3 regions of the Cobetia sp. 5-25-4-2 genome follow, and region 3 is predicted to be linked to each of the others. Evidence: predicted binding sites of a transcription regulator. Region 3 holds the regulator's gene; each other region holds the start of a gene.
The links. Region 3 encodes sigma-54, which starts transcription at its own class of promoters, with help from an activator protein. Its sites were predicted from a motif close to TGGCACNNNNNTTGCTNT; they were not measured.
Positions count from the first base shown of each region.

Region 1: HXS65_RS12995 (putative urea ABC transporter substrate-binding protein) is a predicted target of sigma-54. The motif match lies at 2,534-2,551, and genes of this name have one in related genera.
Region 2: HXS65_RS10245 (amino acid ABC transporter substrate-binding protein) is a predicted target of sigma-54. The motif match lies at 2,555-2,572, and genes of this name have one in related genera.

Region 1 covers NZ_BLWK01000006.1:57,788-62,893, reverse strand. The annotation lists gene HXS65_RS13005 (ABC transporter ATP-binding protein) at 1-237, opposite strand, end outside; gene HXS65_RS13000 (ABC transporter permease) at 234-1,058, opposite strand; gene HXS65_RS12995 (putative urea ABC transporter substrate-binding protein) at 1,168-2,325, opposite strand; guanidine-I (ykkC/yxkD leader) riboswitch at 2,379-2,487, opposite strand; gene HXS65_RS12990 (hypothetical protein) at 2,797-3,591, shown strand; gene HXS65_RS12985 (DUF6998 domain-containing protein) at 3,799-4,473, shown strand; gene HXS65_RS12980 (ABC transporter ATP-binding protein) at 4,603-5,106, opposite strand, start outside.
Region 2 covers NZ_BLWK01000004.1:124,595-129,700, forward strand. The annotation lists gene HXS65_RS10235 (amino acid ABC transporter permease) at 1-12, opposite strand, end outside; gene HXS65_RS10240 (amino acid ABC transporter permease) at 23-1,213, opposite strand; gene HXS65_RS10245 (amino acid ABC transporter substrate-binding protein) at 1,443-2,468, opposite strand; gene speE (polyamine aminopropyltransferase) at 2,882-3,745, opposite strand; gene HXS65_RS10255 (VanZ family protein) at 4,017-4,388, opposite strand; gene hemE (uroporphyrinogen decarboxylase) at 4,445-5,106, opposite strand, start outside.
Region 3 covers NZ_BLWK01000001.1:123,667-128,772, reverse strand. The annotation lists gene lptC (LPS export ABC transporter periplasmic protein LptC) at 1-154, shown strand, start outside; gene lptA (lipopolysaccharide transport periplasmic protein LptA) at 253-831, shown strand; gene lptB (LPS export ABC transporter ATP-binding protein) at 834-1,574, shown strand; gene HXS65_RS00560 (RNA polymerase factor sigma-54) at 1,902-3,350, shown strand; gene hpf (ribosome hibernation-promoting factor, HPF/YfiA family) at 3,950-4,258, shown strand; gene HXS65_RS00550 (PTS sugar transporter subunit IIA) at 4,268-4,738, shown strand; gene rapZ (RNase adapter RapZ) at 4,835-5,106, shown strand, end outside.

The sequences.
Region 1 (5,106 bases), on a different contig from region 3:
AAAGACGATGCCGCGGTCCGGGCCCGGCTCGCCGGGGATGGGCTTGCCGTCCAGCAGCAGCTCACCGCGCGAGACGCCCTCGGTGCCCAGCAGCAGCTTGAGGAAGGTGGTCTTGCCGCAACCGGAGGCGCCGACCAGGGTAATGAATTCCCCGGCCTCGACGGTCAGGTTCATGCGTTCCAGCACGACCTGCTGGCCGTAATGCTTCTCGAGACCCTTGGCGTGGATCAGGCTCATGATTGGCTCTCCTCAGCGTGGTACCAGGGGAAGGCGCGGGTCGAGACGAGCACCAGCAGACGGTCGAGCAGAAAGGCCAGCAGCGTGATCCAGGCCACGTAGGGCAGGATGACGTCCATCGCCAGATAGCGGCGCACCAGGAAGATGCGATAGCCGAGGCCGTCCTGGGCGGCGATGGCTTCCGCGGCGATCAGGAACAGCCAGGCGCTGCCGAGTGCCAGACGCGTGGCGCTCAGAAGGCGCGGGGTCAGCTGGGGCAGCAGCACGCGGGTCAGCACCTGCCAGGAGCTGGCGCCCAGGGTCTGGGCCTTGATCAGCTGCTCATCGGGCAGGCGCAGGGCCTGATTCTGCAGGTCGCGAATCAGGAAGGGCGTGATGCCGATGACGATCAGCGCGATCTTGGCCAACTCACCCGTCCCGAAGGCGATGAACAGGATCGGCAGGATCGCCATCGGCGGAATCAGGGACAGCACGGTGATCAGCGGGGACAGCTTGGCGCGCAGCAGCGGCAGGCCGCCGGTGAGCAGGCCGACGCTCAGGCCGATCAGCGCACTGATCAGCACGCCGGCCAGCAGGCGTTCGAGGCTGGCGAAGGTGTCGGTCCACAGCGGCAGATCGCCGGTGCGCACGTTGACCTCGGTGGCCAGCTTGGCGAAGGACTCGCCCATGGACGCGAAGGACGGCAGCAGGCGGTCGTTGGGGTTGTCGAGCAGTCGCTGGTTGGACTGCACGATGTAGAGGATGGCCAGCAGCGCGAAGGGCAGGCCACCGAGCAGCCAGCGGCCACCACGGGAGGGTGTCAGATTGATCAGGCGTTTCATGCGCGGGCTCCACGGGTGCGAACGAGAGGTGCGGTCGAGGGAGGCGGTCGGTTCACCAGCCACAGAGACAGCTTTCCTGCGGCTGGTGTGCGGCATCCACCGCGTGGCGTTACTGGCTGTCGGCCAGTGCGGCGGTATAGCTCGGGTCGAAGCGCAGCATCACGTTGCCTTCATCGCCGACGACGCCGGCAGGCGTCTCGATGCCGATGAAGCCGGCATCCGGCGCGCCTTCGCCCAGCAGCCCCTGCGCGAAGCTGAAGTCGGCGATGTGCTGCATGGTGTCCTTGAGGCTCGGCGCATTGAAGGCGGCCACGGCCTCGGCGGGGGTGTAGTACATGTGGGTCGCGGCCAGCTGGGCCTGATAGCCGGCGAGGTCGGTGCCGGCGGCATCGGCCATCTGGGAGAGCGCGGCTTCGTCACCGGCCTTCATCTTCTCCATCACCTCATACCAGGCGCCGACCAGCGCGTGGCCGAAGTCCGGGTTGTCCTTCAGGGTCTGGGTATTGACGACCATCAGGTCGAGAATCTCGCCGGGGATGTCACTGGAATTGAAGACTTCGGTGTAGCCGGGCATGTCCTTGAGCGTGGCCAGCTGGGGGTTCCAGGTCACCACCGCCTGGGTATCGGTGTTGCTGGCCAGCGCCACGATGTCGGCATCGCCGGTATTGGTGGTGGTGAGATCGCGCTCGCTCATGCCGACGCTGTCCAGCGCACGTGCCAGCAGGTAGTGGGAGACACTGAACTGCACCAGATTGACCTCACGCCCCTTCAGGGACTCGATGGAATCGCCGTCGCGTACCATCACGCCATCATTGCCATCGGAGTAGTCGCCCAGAATCAGCGCGGTGGAATCGACACTGCTGGCGGCGGGGAGGGTGAGGGCGTCCATGTTGGTCATGGCGCAGCCATCGACATTGCCGGAGGTGTACTGATTGATGGACTCGACGTAATCGTTGACCTGTACCACATCGATATTGATGTCGTACTTCTTGGCCCACTTGTCGACGATGCCCTGGGTATCCGCGTATTCCCACGGCATCCAGCCGGCATACACCGACCAGCATACGCTGAAGGAATCCTGCGCCATGGCCTGTGGGCTCAGCGATGCGCCAAGCAGCAGGGCGCCGGCCAGCGCAGCACGTCTGGAGGTCTTGCTGGATACGGCGGATGCCGCCGGGGAATCAGATGCGACAGCAGCGGATGGCGCCTGAGCGCAAGCATCCGAGAGGTAAGTCGTAGACGGGGAAAGGCGAGTGGGCTGGGTCATTGTCGTTATCTCCGGCGGAAAAAGTGAGAGGCGCCGACCTTTTCAGGCGTTGCGTCTCCCGGGCTTTTGTCCCGCCGTGTAACCCCCAGCTTGGAGGTCGAGTGCTCTCGGACCAGTCGTGACGGCTATCAGCCAGTCACCGGAACCCTAGCGCTCCATTGGTGTAGATTTTCGATTGTTGTATGCCTATCGGTGCCTCGGTGAGTGTCTAGCAGGAAGCGTGCCTAGCAAGTTTTTTCTTTTAAAAACAATGGTATACATGACATTAGTCTATTCAGAGAAAAATTTATCTAATGAGGAATGCACTGTTATGGTGAGCCCGCTAAAATTTTGCACCACGGTGAGTTTTTATACGGGATGATATGATATATATGCTAGGTTAGATTTTGCTTATGATTCGTGATAAGTGAAGTTCATATAGAGTTATGCGAGATACTGATTTTTATACTGATAGGCAGCGAGGAGATTGATTTGGAAATTAAGTTGCGGTCTAGATATGAGGGTGGTGTTTTCGATGATGGCTTAAGTGAGTTATACGATGGTACTACTTCATTAATTGGTTTCTGTCGAGTCATAGCTATATCAATTCATATGCTTGCAAATGAAGAGGTCATTCATAGAGCAACCGCACTAAAGGGAGCCAAATTATATCGTCGGGCAGCCAAAAAGGGTAGCTTTGTAGATGAGATAATAATAGTTCTTGATAATCCTGTTGTAGCAAACATAGGTTATAGTGTTGCTGCCGCCGCAGTTTATGATTTTATTAAATATTCGCTAAATAAGGCGATGGGTAAGAATGTTGCGCCAGAAACACCTTACGTAAAGAGAATGTGTAAGCGAATAGAACCGACTGTGGATAGATTTGAAGATAGTTTGCGGGGGCCCCTCATAGATATGCATAGGCCAATTAGAAATAATAGTGATGTTTATATTAATATTGAGAGACCTAAAGGCCCTATCGTGAGGATGGATCTAGAAACACTAGCCTATTTATCTAAGGATCGTAGAGAATCCCTTGTTCTTGAACCTTGTAATGTAACTAAATTTAACATTTTGACTGGCTACGGGAAGATTTATCTCGACCGAGAAGAAAGAGTAGTTTCGTTTAATACAAATAGTAATATTGATCAAGACGAGAAGTTTAAGATAACCAAGTCAATGGATGACGCTTTTAATGATAAAGGTGGTAAAATATTAATTGATGGAGTCGCCATACTTGATGAAGTAGGTCGAGTTAAGAGTGTCACAATAAATAGCGTCACTTAATGTCGCTTTAAGATTCAAGGTCAACTTTTATCTTTGATGTTAGTGCTTTAAGTAAGCTATTGATAGTAATGGGTTTGCATGGCAAAGCATGCGTGTATTTATTGCTTGGTTTTGCTTGGCAGTTCTTGTTTTATAGAAAGTTAATGTATGAATTATATGTCATCCTGTATTAACTTTACTTGGTAGGTATGTATGGCACTTTCACAGATGCAGATCATCCAATCCTTGGGTGAGGCGATGGCCTGGTTCGAGCGAGAACTGAGCTGGGACGTGCCGCCGACCGAGCTACGTCATCTTTGCGGACGCATTGGTGAACTTTACGCTGCATTGATCACCAATGGTCAGATGGCGACCGAGGTGAACCAGCGTGGCTATGACGTGGTAAGCGGTGACGGTGAGCGAATCTCGGTCAAGACCACTGCGATGATGGGCGGTGGAGGCCATGTTGCTTTCAATCCCCGCTCGCTGGAGGAAGTGGAGCGCATCATCATCCTGCGTATCAATACGGAAGAGATGCAGATCGAGAAGTTGCTGGATGCCACAGTGGAAGAGGCAAGGTCGTTGATGTCACCGGAACGCGCAGGCAAACAGAGCATCTCGTTGTCTCGACTGGCCAAGACTACGAAGCCACGCAGCGAGCTGAAAGCCGTGCGTGAAGTCATGTTCGCATCTTGTCTTGTTCGCGAACTTGAGAACGGCAGCATCGAAGTCGAGCGCGATGATGGTCAGGGGATGCAGGCAGTGAGCCCTGTTCAGCCAGTGCTGCGTGAATTGGCAAGACAACTGAATCTGCCGCTGGTCAATGGCAACGGCAATCCGCACAACACCCGTCAGCTGGGTAGTCTGGTTATCAAGAGTCTGAGTGAGTCGTCGCATATCTAGTCGCGAGAGAGTCATCATATGAAGCGCTGAACAAGGGGCCATGGCGGCCCCTTGTTCAGTGATATCGATTCTGATGTCTCATGTGGACTGTGTTGCATTGAATGTGCTCTGGCCTATCCAACAGCGTGATCAGCTCGACATGGCTTCGTTCCTTGCGGCTTTCATCCCATGACGCCCGACGGGCACCATCATCGGCTTGCCGGTGACGGGGTCCGGGGTGATGTGGCTTTCCAGCCCGAACACCTCCTTGACCATCTCGCGTGTGAGTATCTGCTCGGGCGGGCCGCTGGCATGAATCTGGCCGTCTGACATGGCGATCAGCACATCCGCGTAACGTGCGGCCAGGTTCAGTTCATGCAGCACCATCACGATGGTGGTGCCGCGAGCGTGGTTGAGGTCCGTCAGCAGGTCGAGCACTTCCACCTGATGATTGATGTCGAGGAAGGTGGTGGGCTCATCCAGCAGCAGAATGTCCGTCTGCTGGGCGAGCGCCATGGCAATCCAGACACGCTGACGCTGGCCGCCGGAGAGTTCATCCACCGCGCGTTCGGCGAGTGCGGCGGTGTCGGTGGCGTTGAGGGCTGCCAGCACCGCGGTGTCATCGTCACGCGTCCAGCGCTGGAACAACCCTTG
Region 2 (5,106 bases), on a different contig from region 3:
TTCAATCGACATGGGCAGACCCTCAGCGCTCGACCAACGCCATGCGGGCGTTGAACCAGTTCATGAACATGGAGACCAGCAGACTGATGGTCAGATACACCAGCATCGTCATGGCGATCACCTCGATGGCCTGACCCGTCTGGTTGAGCGTGGTACCCGCGAAGACCGAGACCAGATCGGGATAGCCGATGGCCGTGGCCAGCGACGAGTTCTTGATCAGGTTCAGGTACTGGCTGGTCAGCGGCGGGATGATGACGCGCAGTGCCTGTGGCACCACCACGAGGCGCAGCGTCATGCCACCGGTCAGCGACAGCGCCCGTGAGGCTTCCGTCTGGCCGTGCGGTACCGCTTCGATGCCGGAACGCACGATCTCGGCAATGAACGCCGCGGTGTACACCGACAGCGCGACCCACAGGGCGAGGAACTCGGGAACGACCGTGATGCCGCCACGGAAGTTGAAGCCCTTGAGTTCCGGCAGCTCCCAGCTCAGCGGCATGCCCATCGCGAAGTAGGCCAGCAGCGGCGCCACGATGATCAGACCGAGCGAGATCCAGCCCGCCGGCAAGCGCTGACCGGTACGGGCCTGACGCTGGCGGTTCCAGTAGCTGAAGATGCCGCTGGCGACGACGGCCAGCACGAACACGGCAATCACCACCGAGAAGCCGCTGGAGGTGATCGGTGCCGGCACGAACAGACCGCGCACGTTAAGGAAGAAGGCCTCGCCCAGCGACAGCGAACCTCGCGGACTCGGCAGAGTGCGAAGAACGGCGAAGTACCAGAAGAAGATCTGCAGCAGCAGGGGAATGTTGCGGAAGACTTCGATATAGACCGCCGCCAGCCGCGAGATCAGCCAGTTGGGGGAGAGACGGGCGATCCCCATGATGAAGCCGATCACGGTGGCCGCGATGACGCCCAGTGCGGATACCAGCAGGGTGTTGAGCAGACCGACGATGAAGGTATCGCCATAGGTGGACTGCTCGGAATAGTCGATCAGACTTTGCAGAATGCCAAAGCCTGCGGTGTTGTCCAGGAAGGCAAAGCCGGTGGTGATGCCACGGCTTTCGAGGTTGGTCAGGGTATTGCTGACGATGATCGCCAACACGCCGAACACGCCTGCCAGCATCAGAAGTTGGAAGATCAGTGCTCGCTTGGCCGGGTCACGCCAGAATGGCGGCTTGACCGTGGCCGGCGGGCGAGAAGCAGGTTGTGTCATACAGGCAATCTCCGCCGGAAAGCTATGCGACTTCCGCCTGCCGCCCTATCGAACGGCAGATCAGTTATCTCTCGGCACTCGAGGAAAGGATCACGGGGAACAGACCAAGCCCCTCACGACGCTGGCCAGGGGAAATGACCGTATGGCCACTTCTCCCTGGCCAGCGTCCTTGCTCAGCCTGCGTCACGGTTCACCCGGCTCGCGCTGGACCTCCAGGCGAGCCGAGGCATCAGCGAACGGGCGGTGCGTACTGGACGCCGCCGTCGGTCCACAGCGCGTTCAGACCACGCTCGATCCCCAGAGCGGAACCAGTGCCGACATTGCGCTCGAACATCTGCCCGTAGTTGCCCACCTGCTTGATGACCTGATAGGCCCAGTCAGCCGGCAGCCCCATGGCTTCGCCGTAGTTGCCATCGGCACCGACCAGACGCGCGACATTGGGATTGGTATCCGACTTCTTGGCTTCGATGTTGTCGGAGGTCAGGCCCATCTCTTCGGCGTTGATCTGAGCGAACAGGGTCCATTTGACGATGTTGAACCACTGGTCATCGCCCTGACGGACGACGGGGCCCAGCGGCTCCTTGGAGATGACTTCCGGCAGTACCATGGCGGACGCCGGATCGGAGAGCTTGATGCGCAGGGCGTAGAGCTGGGACTGGTCGGAGGTCAGGACGTCACAGCGGCCCGCTTCGAAGCCCTTGACGGTCTGGTCGGAGGTGTCGAAGACGACCGGCTCGAAGGACATCTCGTTGAGGCGGAAGTAATCCGCCAGGTTCAGCTCGGTGGTGGTACCGGACTGGATACAGACCGCCGCGCCATCCAGCTCCTTGGCACTGGAGACCCCCAGGTCCTTGCTGACCATGAAGCCCTGGCCGTCGTAATAGTTCACGCCGGCGAAGTTGAGGCCCAGAGACGTGTCACGCGTGGCGGTCCAGGTGGTGTTGCGCGACAGGACATCGATTTCACCGGACTGCAGCGCGGTGAAGCGTTCCTTGGCCGTCAGCGGGACGTAGCGCACCTTGCTGGCATCACCCAGCACAGCCGCCGCGACACCACGGCAGACATCGACATCCAGGCCCTGCCAGTTGCCGGCGTCATCCGGCGCCGAGAAGCCCGGCAGACCGGTGCTGACACCACACTGGACAAAGCCCTTTTCCTTGACGCTATCCAGAGTCGCGGCACTGGCACCACTGGCTACCGAGGCAGCCAGGAGGGCGGCGCTAGCGATCAGCAGTGGCTTCTTGTTGTTATGCATCTTGAATCCCTCGCGTATGTCTGGAATCCGCTCGGAAACACCCCGAGACGGTGATGGTGCAATGCTGTGCATGGCACCCCTCGACAATAGCAAGCTCCGTTCCAATTTCCGCCTATCGTGTGATCCGCTGCGTTCAACGCTGAAAAAACAGCCGAACGGCAGTGAAAACGGCCAAACCTCCCGATGCCGACCGTCGATAATATGGCGAGACAAGCGTGCAGATAGTGGCGTCTGACGCCTCGTTCGCTTCATATCGGTGCAAAATAAAAACGGCCGTTTCATGACGAAACGGCCGTTCTTGAACTTTCCTGCGCTCCGGTCTGGGGAGTTGCGACCAATGTCGCAGCCACCCTGACTCAACGCTACCGCGCACTGAAACGCATTCTTCACGCCCCGATGCGCTTCTGGATGACTCAGTCTTCCAGCAGACGCTGCATGAAGGGAGGCAGTACCAGGGCGGCACGATGGCCTTCCACGGTATAGAAATCGCGCGCGAAGCTGGCCGCAGCCGCGTCTTCCTCACGGAAGGACTTCACGTCACATCCCTTGCCCGCTAGGGTGCAGCTCCACCAGCCGGACGGGTATACCGGCTGCGGGAACGGCAGGGTCGCGACGCTGTCGAAGCCCGCTTCGCCCATGTCGTTGCGCAGGTCCTTGATGATGGAGTCGGTGTGATACAGCGGCGACTCGCTCTGCTGCACCATCACCCCCCCCTGCTTGAGGATACGGTGGCAGCGCTTGAGGAAGTCGGTCTTGAACAGACCTTCCGCCGGACCGACCGGATCCGTGGAATCGACGATCAGCACGTCGATGCTCTCGTCCGGGCAGTTGTCGACCCACTTGACGCCATCCTCGAACAGCAGCTCGGCACGCGGGTCATCATTGGACTCGACCAGTGCCGGGAAGAACTGCTCGGAAGCCCGCGTGACCGCCGGATCGATGTCGATCTGGGTGACCTTCTCCACGCCCGGGTGCTTGAGCACCTCACGCAGGGTGCCACAGTCGCCCCCCCCGATGATGACGACACGCTTGGGGGCCGCGTGGGTGAACAGCGCCGGATGCGACATCATCTCGTGATAGAGGAAGTTGTCGCGGTCGGTCAGCATCACGCAGCCGTCCAGCACCATCAGATTGCCGTAGGTCTCGGTGGCATAGACCTCAAGGTGCTGATAAGGCGTCTGCTCGTCATGCAGCTTGTGGCTGACCTTGAGCGAGAAGGCGCTGCCGTGGCGGTCGAAGATTTCGGTGAACCAGGAGCCATCGAGATGTTCGGTCATGAGAACCCTCACAAGGGATATCGGAGTCGGATATCAAGGTATGAATAAGAGGACGGGACATCAGACCCTCAAGGCCTGAATCATCGACGCACGCGTCATCGGGCGATGCAGTCCTGATCAATCAACAGGACTCAGGCGCAGCACCATAGCCAAAGACACGCGGAGTGGAAAGAGCTTGTGCACGATCTCGAGGCACTGGGGTTGACGCGCGATGACCAACGACTCACCCGCCAGGCCTCTTCTGGCGGGTAGAGGCCTGGCACACGGCCCGTCACAGGCGGCTCAGGCGCACCATCAGACGTCCGCCCAGGTGGCAGCCAAGCCCGGCAAGAATGCCGAGGAAATCCGCCAGCGCATCCAGCACTTCTGCCCCGCGATAGGGAATCACCAGCTGCAGCCCCTCGATGCCAACGCCCAGCAGCAGCAAGGCGGGCAGGATGACAAGACTGCTCAACCCGGCCAGCCGCGTGGTCAATGCCAGCAAGGCGAAGGCGGAGAAATGCTGCAGCTTGTCCCAGGGGAAGGTCTGCTCCGGGTGAGGCTCACCCGGCGAGAGCGTGCCGAACAGGATCAGCAGCAGACAGAACAGTGCCACGCACGCCCAGCCTCGTCTCGGCGCGAGGCGCTGCTCCAGCGGCGTCATGCGTGATACCCCGCCATGAAAGACACGGCGGGGCTGTCAGCCATCAGTGACATGGTTCAATCGCGCGCCAGCGGCGTGGCGTTGGCGGTGTCATCCTGATGATAGGCGGGGCTCAGCTCATGCAGAGCGTCCATCAGAGCATTGACGTTGCCCGGGTCAGTGAACTGGCTGATGCCATGCCCCAGGTTGAAGATGTGGCCAGGCCCCTGACCGTAGCTATCGAGAATGCGGCCGACTTCGGCACGAATCGCGGCGGGAGTGCCGAACAGCGCATTCGGGTCCAGATTGCCCTGCAAGGCCACGCGATGGCCGACGCGCGCGCGCGCATCCGACATCTCGGTAGTCCAGTCCAGGCCGACACCGTCACAACCGCTGGCGGCGATGTGCTCGAGCCACTGGCCGCCATTCTTGGTGAACAGGATCACCGGCACGCGATTGCCTTCGCTGTCAGGCTTGAGGCCAGCGACGATCTGCTCCATGTAACGCAGCGAGAACTCGAGATAGGCCGGTGTGGACAGGGTGCCGCCCCAGGTATCGAAGATCTGCACTGCCTGGGCACCCGCCGCGATCTGGGCGTTCAGGTAATCGGTGACGGCCTGAGCGAGGGTGTCGAGCAACTGATGCATGGCTTCGGGGCTGGAATACATCAGGCCTTTCACGTGGCGGAAGTCCTTGCTGGAACCGCCCTCGACCATATAGGTCGCCAGTGTCCAGGGAC
Region 3 (5,106 bases):
GGAAGGCCGCGTCCGCAGTACCCTGCAACCCGGCAAGGGCAAGAGCGATGCCGCCCGGGAAGCCGAGACTCTCGACACCGGCAATGACACCACCCGTGACGATGATGGCCGCGTCTCCAGCACCTTCGATGCCGCGCCGGCCAAGGATCAGTGAGCGCACCCCTGCATGCGCCGAATCCTCTCTCCCCGATTTCCGCTTCACGATGGCCTGAGTGATCGTGAAGCCTTACCAGTTCTGCCAAGGAGCACTCCATGACTTCAACGACTCTCACGCCCTTGACGGTCTGGCGCCAGACACTCAGACCCGGTGTCATGGCCCTTGGCCTGGCACTTGGCATGACGACGCTTTCCCCGACCGCACTGGCGCTGGACAGCGATGCCAACCAGCCGATCAACATTGCCGCCGACTCACTGTCACTGGATGACAAGGCCGGCACGGCCACCTATACCGGTCGCGTGGAAATGCGCCAGGGCAGCATGAAGCTGGATGCCGCGCGCGTTGACATCAGTCGCGCCGACAGCGGCGAGATTTCCCTGGTCAAGGCCACCGGCCAGCGCGCCTACATGGAGCAGAAACCCGATACCGACGAGCGACTGGTCAAGGGCTGGGCGAATACCATTCGCTACCACGCGCTGGAGCGCCGGGTGGAACTGGTCGGCGATGCCCGTCTGGAGAAAGGCGACGACACCTTCGAAGGCGGCTACGTGGAATACTTCCTGGACAAGCGCCAGGTCAATGCCAGCAATGGCACCGATGCCTCATCCTCCGAGGGGTCACGCGTCCACATGACCCTGACGCCACGTGGCGCCAATGCCAGCAAGGACCAATGAGCATGACTGCTGCCAGCCCACGTACCCTCAGCGCTCGTCATCTGGCCAAGGCCTACAAGGGTCGCAAGGTCGTCAAGGACATCTCGCTGGAAATCCGCCAGGGTGACATCGTAGGCCTGCTGGGCCCCAACGGGGCCGGCAAGACGACCTCGTTCTACATGATCGTCGGCCTCGTGCGCTCGGATGCCGGTAGCGTGACCATCGATGACCACGACTTGTCCGGCGCCGCCATGCATCAGCGGGCTCGCGCCGGCATCGGCTATCTGCCCCAGGAAGCCTCGATCTTCCGCAAGCTCTCGGTGTCCGACAACATCATGGCGATCCTCGAGACGCGCAAGGACCTGGATCGCAACGGACGCAAGGCACGCCTGGAGGAGCTGCTCAACGAGTTCAGCATCACGCATATTCGTGACAGTGCCGGCATGAGCCTTTCCGGCGGGGAGCGCCGCCGCGTGGAGATCGCTCGCGCACTGGCCACCGAGCCGGACTTCGTGCTGCTCGATGAGCCGTTTGCCGGCGTGGACCCCATCTCGGTGGGCGAGATCAAGAGCATCGTGCGCCAGCTGCGTGACCGCGGCATCGGGGTGCTGATCACCGATCACAACGTGCGCGAGACACTCGACATCTGCGATACCGCCTACATCGTGGGCGATGGCCAGATCATCGCGCATGGCGACGCCGACACCATCCTCGCCAACCAGCAGGTGCGTGATGTCTACCTGGGCCATGAGTTCAAGCTCTAGCCCGAGAGTGCCGTCAGCCTGGTAAGAGCCGTCAGCCTGACGAGAGCTGTCCGACCTCCCCTGCTCTCACCAGCAACCGCCACTTCCTGCTTCACTGTCGGGGTCTCATTCCCCGCCCCCCTCACGCAAGCGCCTCGACATGCGCTTGCGTGATCTCCCCGTGAACCCTCCTGCTCTGCCACACCTCACTCGAATGCATGACGTCCATACCACCTTGGTGGCAACATGGCATGCAAGTTGCTTGAATATTCTCGACTGCCCCTTGTCAGTGCCCCGACCCACGGTATAGCGTAGATGCACGTTCCTTTGCCGTGAATGACAGACCCCATGAAACCCACCTTGCAGCTTCGACTCGGCACTTCCCTGACCATGACCCCGCAACTTCAGCAAGCGATCCAGCTGCTGCAGTTGTCGACGCTGGACCTGCGTCAGGAGATACAGCAGGCGCTTGAGTCAAACCCCATGCTGGAGCTTGACGAGGAATACGAGTCGCTGGATGTCGCGGAGACACAGGACAAGAGCGAGATCTCCACCTCCGAGACCAACAGCGAGATTCCTGAAGAATACCCTCTCGACAGTGACTGGTCGGACCTCTACCAGGATCACGCAGGCAGCCTGACCAGTTCCGGCAGCGGAAGCTCGAGCGAGGACGGACCGGACTTCGATCGCAACACCAGTGTCGAAAGCCTGCAGGACCATCTGCGCTGGCAGCTGGCGATGACGGACCTCGATGCGCGTGAACGGCAGATGGCGGAGAGTCTGATCGATGCGGTGGATGGGGCCGGCTACCTGAGCATGAGCCTGGACGAACTGGTCGATGGCCTGCGAGGTCAGGGACTGCCCGGCCTCAAGGCGTCGGAACTCGAGCAGGTCCTGCTGCGCCTTCAGCAGTTCGATCCCACCGGTGTGTTCGCTCGAGACCTGCGCGAATGCCTGCTGCTGCAGCTGGCCCTGCTGCCGGACGATCTGCCGCTGCTGGCCCAGGCCCGCCGTCTGGTGCGGCAGTTCCTCGAGGCACTGGGCAATGACGATCGCAAGCTGCTCAAGCGTCGCCTGAGCCTGGATGATGATGAGCTGGATCACGTCATTCGTCTGGTACGGGCGCTCGACCCGCGCCCGGCGTCCGCCTGGGGCGAGCCTGCCAGTGATTACGTCATCCCGGACCTGCTGGTCCGTCATACGCGTCACGGCTGGCAGGTCGAGCTCAACCCGGAAGCGCTGCCCAAGCTGCGTATCCAGCCGGAATATGCCGCCCTCATCAAGCGGGCCGACAAGTCCGCGGACAACACCTTCCTCAAGGACAATCTTCAGGAAGCCCGCTGGCTGATGAAGAGCCTGTCCTCACGCAATGACACCCTGCTCAAGGTGGGCCGCGAGATCATGGCGCGCCAGATCGACTTCCTCGAGCAGGGGGAAGAAGGCATGAAGCCGCTGATCCTCGCCAACATCGCGGAAGTGGTCGAGATGCACGAATCCACCATCTCGCGGGTGACCACCCAGAAATATATCCACACCCCGAGAGGCGTGTTCGAACTCAAGTTCTTCTTCTCGAGTCAGGTGGGTGGCAGCGGCAACGGTGACGCGCACTCCAGTACCGCGATCCGTGCGCGCATTCGCAAGCTGATCTCGGAAGAACCGGCGCGCAAGCCATTGTCCGACTCACGCCTGGTGGATCTGCTGGCCAGTGATGGCATCGAGGTAGCGCGCCGGACGGTCGCCAAGTATCGCGAGGCCATGGGCATCCCCTCCTCCAGCGAGCGCAAGCGCTTGGCGTGAGTCTCGACAACGGATACCCGCAAGCCAGTGGGCTCCACACGTCGGAGCGCTGATGCTCGCCCCCTTGCACCTGCCATCCTGGCATCATCTGCCAATCGGTCGTCTGAATACCGGTTGGCAATGCCTGTCCTTGCGACTGCGTGAGTGACTTCACGCCCCCAATTGCCTATTTTTCCAGCCACTTTTCTCCAGAGTGCTTTCTTTTTCCCTCACATCCCACGGACAGATAGCCAGAGGTCGCCACCGACTCCTGCCACACGAACGTCGACGTAAATGCTGACATTGGCCACAAACGGCCGGTTTCTCGAGCCCCATTCCGTCCGTGATGCGAGGCGATGCTCATGAAGAACCTGCTGATATCCCTCGCTGGGTTGAAGACAAGCCTTGCCCCACGATGCAGCGCAGCGTTGATCTTTGTTCAAAGCTTGGGCATTGTCGGGGTAGACGCTCGGTACACCGGCACCGCCGCTCTCGCCAGCAGATGATCGCCACGAGACCATGGCCGGAGTCAGAAAGTGGCCGCGCGTTCAATCAGGGTTTGCTCGCAGTCAAAAAGGGTTACAATTCAAAGGCAACCCGCTGGATAAAGGAGCGTGTCCATGCAAGTGAATATCACCGGGCATCATGTGGAACTCACCGATCCTCTCCGCGATTATGTCAACGAGAAGCTCGCTCGCCTCGAACGGCATTACGACAACATCACCAATGTTCAGGTGACACTGTCGATCGAGAAGGAACGCCAACAGGCTGCCTGCACCCTGCACGCCGCTGGCGCCGACCTCCATGCCCTGGCAGAAGACCCCAACATGTACGCTGCCATCGACGCGCTCGCCGACAAGCTGGACCGCCAGCTGGTCAAACACAAGGAAAAGTCCCAGGCTCGCTCTCAGGGCACCGGGACCCGTTGACCTTCTGCCATGACACTTGATCAGATCCTTCCCCCCGAGCGCACGCTCTACGGCGTCCCCGGGGGGAGCAAGAAGCGGGTGCTGGAATTCTTCAGCACCTTCATTGCTCAGAACATTCCCAGCCTGGACAGCCAGGAAGTCTTCTCGCGCCTGATCGGGCGCGAGAGACTGGGTTCGACGGGCATCGGCCACGGCGTGGCCGTGCCACATGCACGCAGTCCACACTGCAAGACCCCCATCGCGGCGTTCATGAAGCTCGGTGATCCCATCGACTTTGATGCCATCGATGGCGAACCCATCGATCTGCTGTTCGTGCTGCTGGTCCCCGAGGAGGCAGATGACACCCATCTCACTCTGCTCGGCCAGGTGGCGGAACTGCTCAACTCGCCCACCAACCGGGCAGCATTGCGCCAGGCAGACAGTCAGCGAGCATTGTTCGATGCCCTGACCTCGGCCATCGCCGAATTGCCGGCGCGCTGAACCTGCAAGCCCGGACTCGCTCCGGGCTTGTCGCTGACTGGCCTCAGGCACCCTCCGCTTTCACCTCATGCTGACCTCGCCCTGGGAGAGCACTCCATGAAGATCGTGATCATCAGTGGTCGCTCCGGTTCCGGCAAATCGATTGCCCTCCAGGCGCTGGAAGACATTGGCTACTATGCCATCGACAATTTGCCCGGCATGCTGCTGGCACCATTGGTCGAGCAGCTGGAAAAGGACAGCCCCACCCGCCGGCGCATCGCGGTCTCCATTGACGCGCGCAACCTCCCCGATGCCCTGAGTCGCTTCCCCGAACTGCTCGACAGCGTTCGTCAGAGCGGCATGGATGTGCAGGTCGTCTACCTGACCAC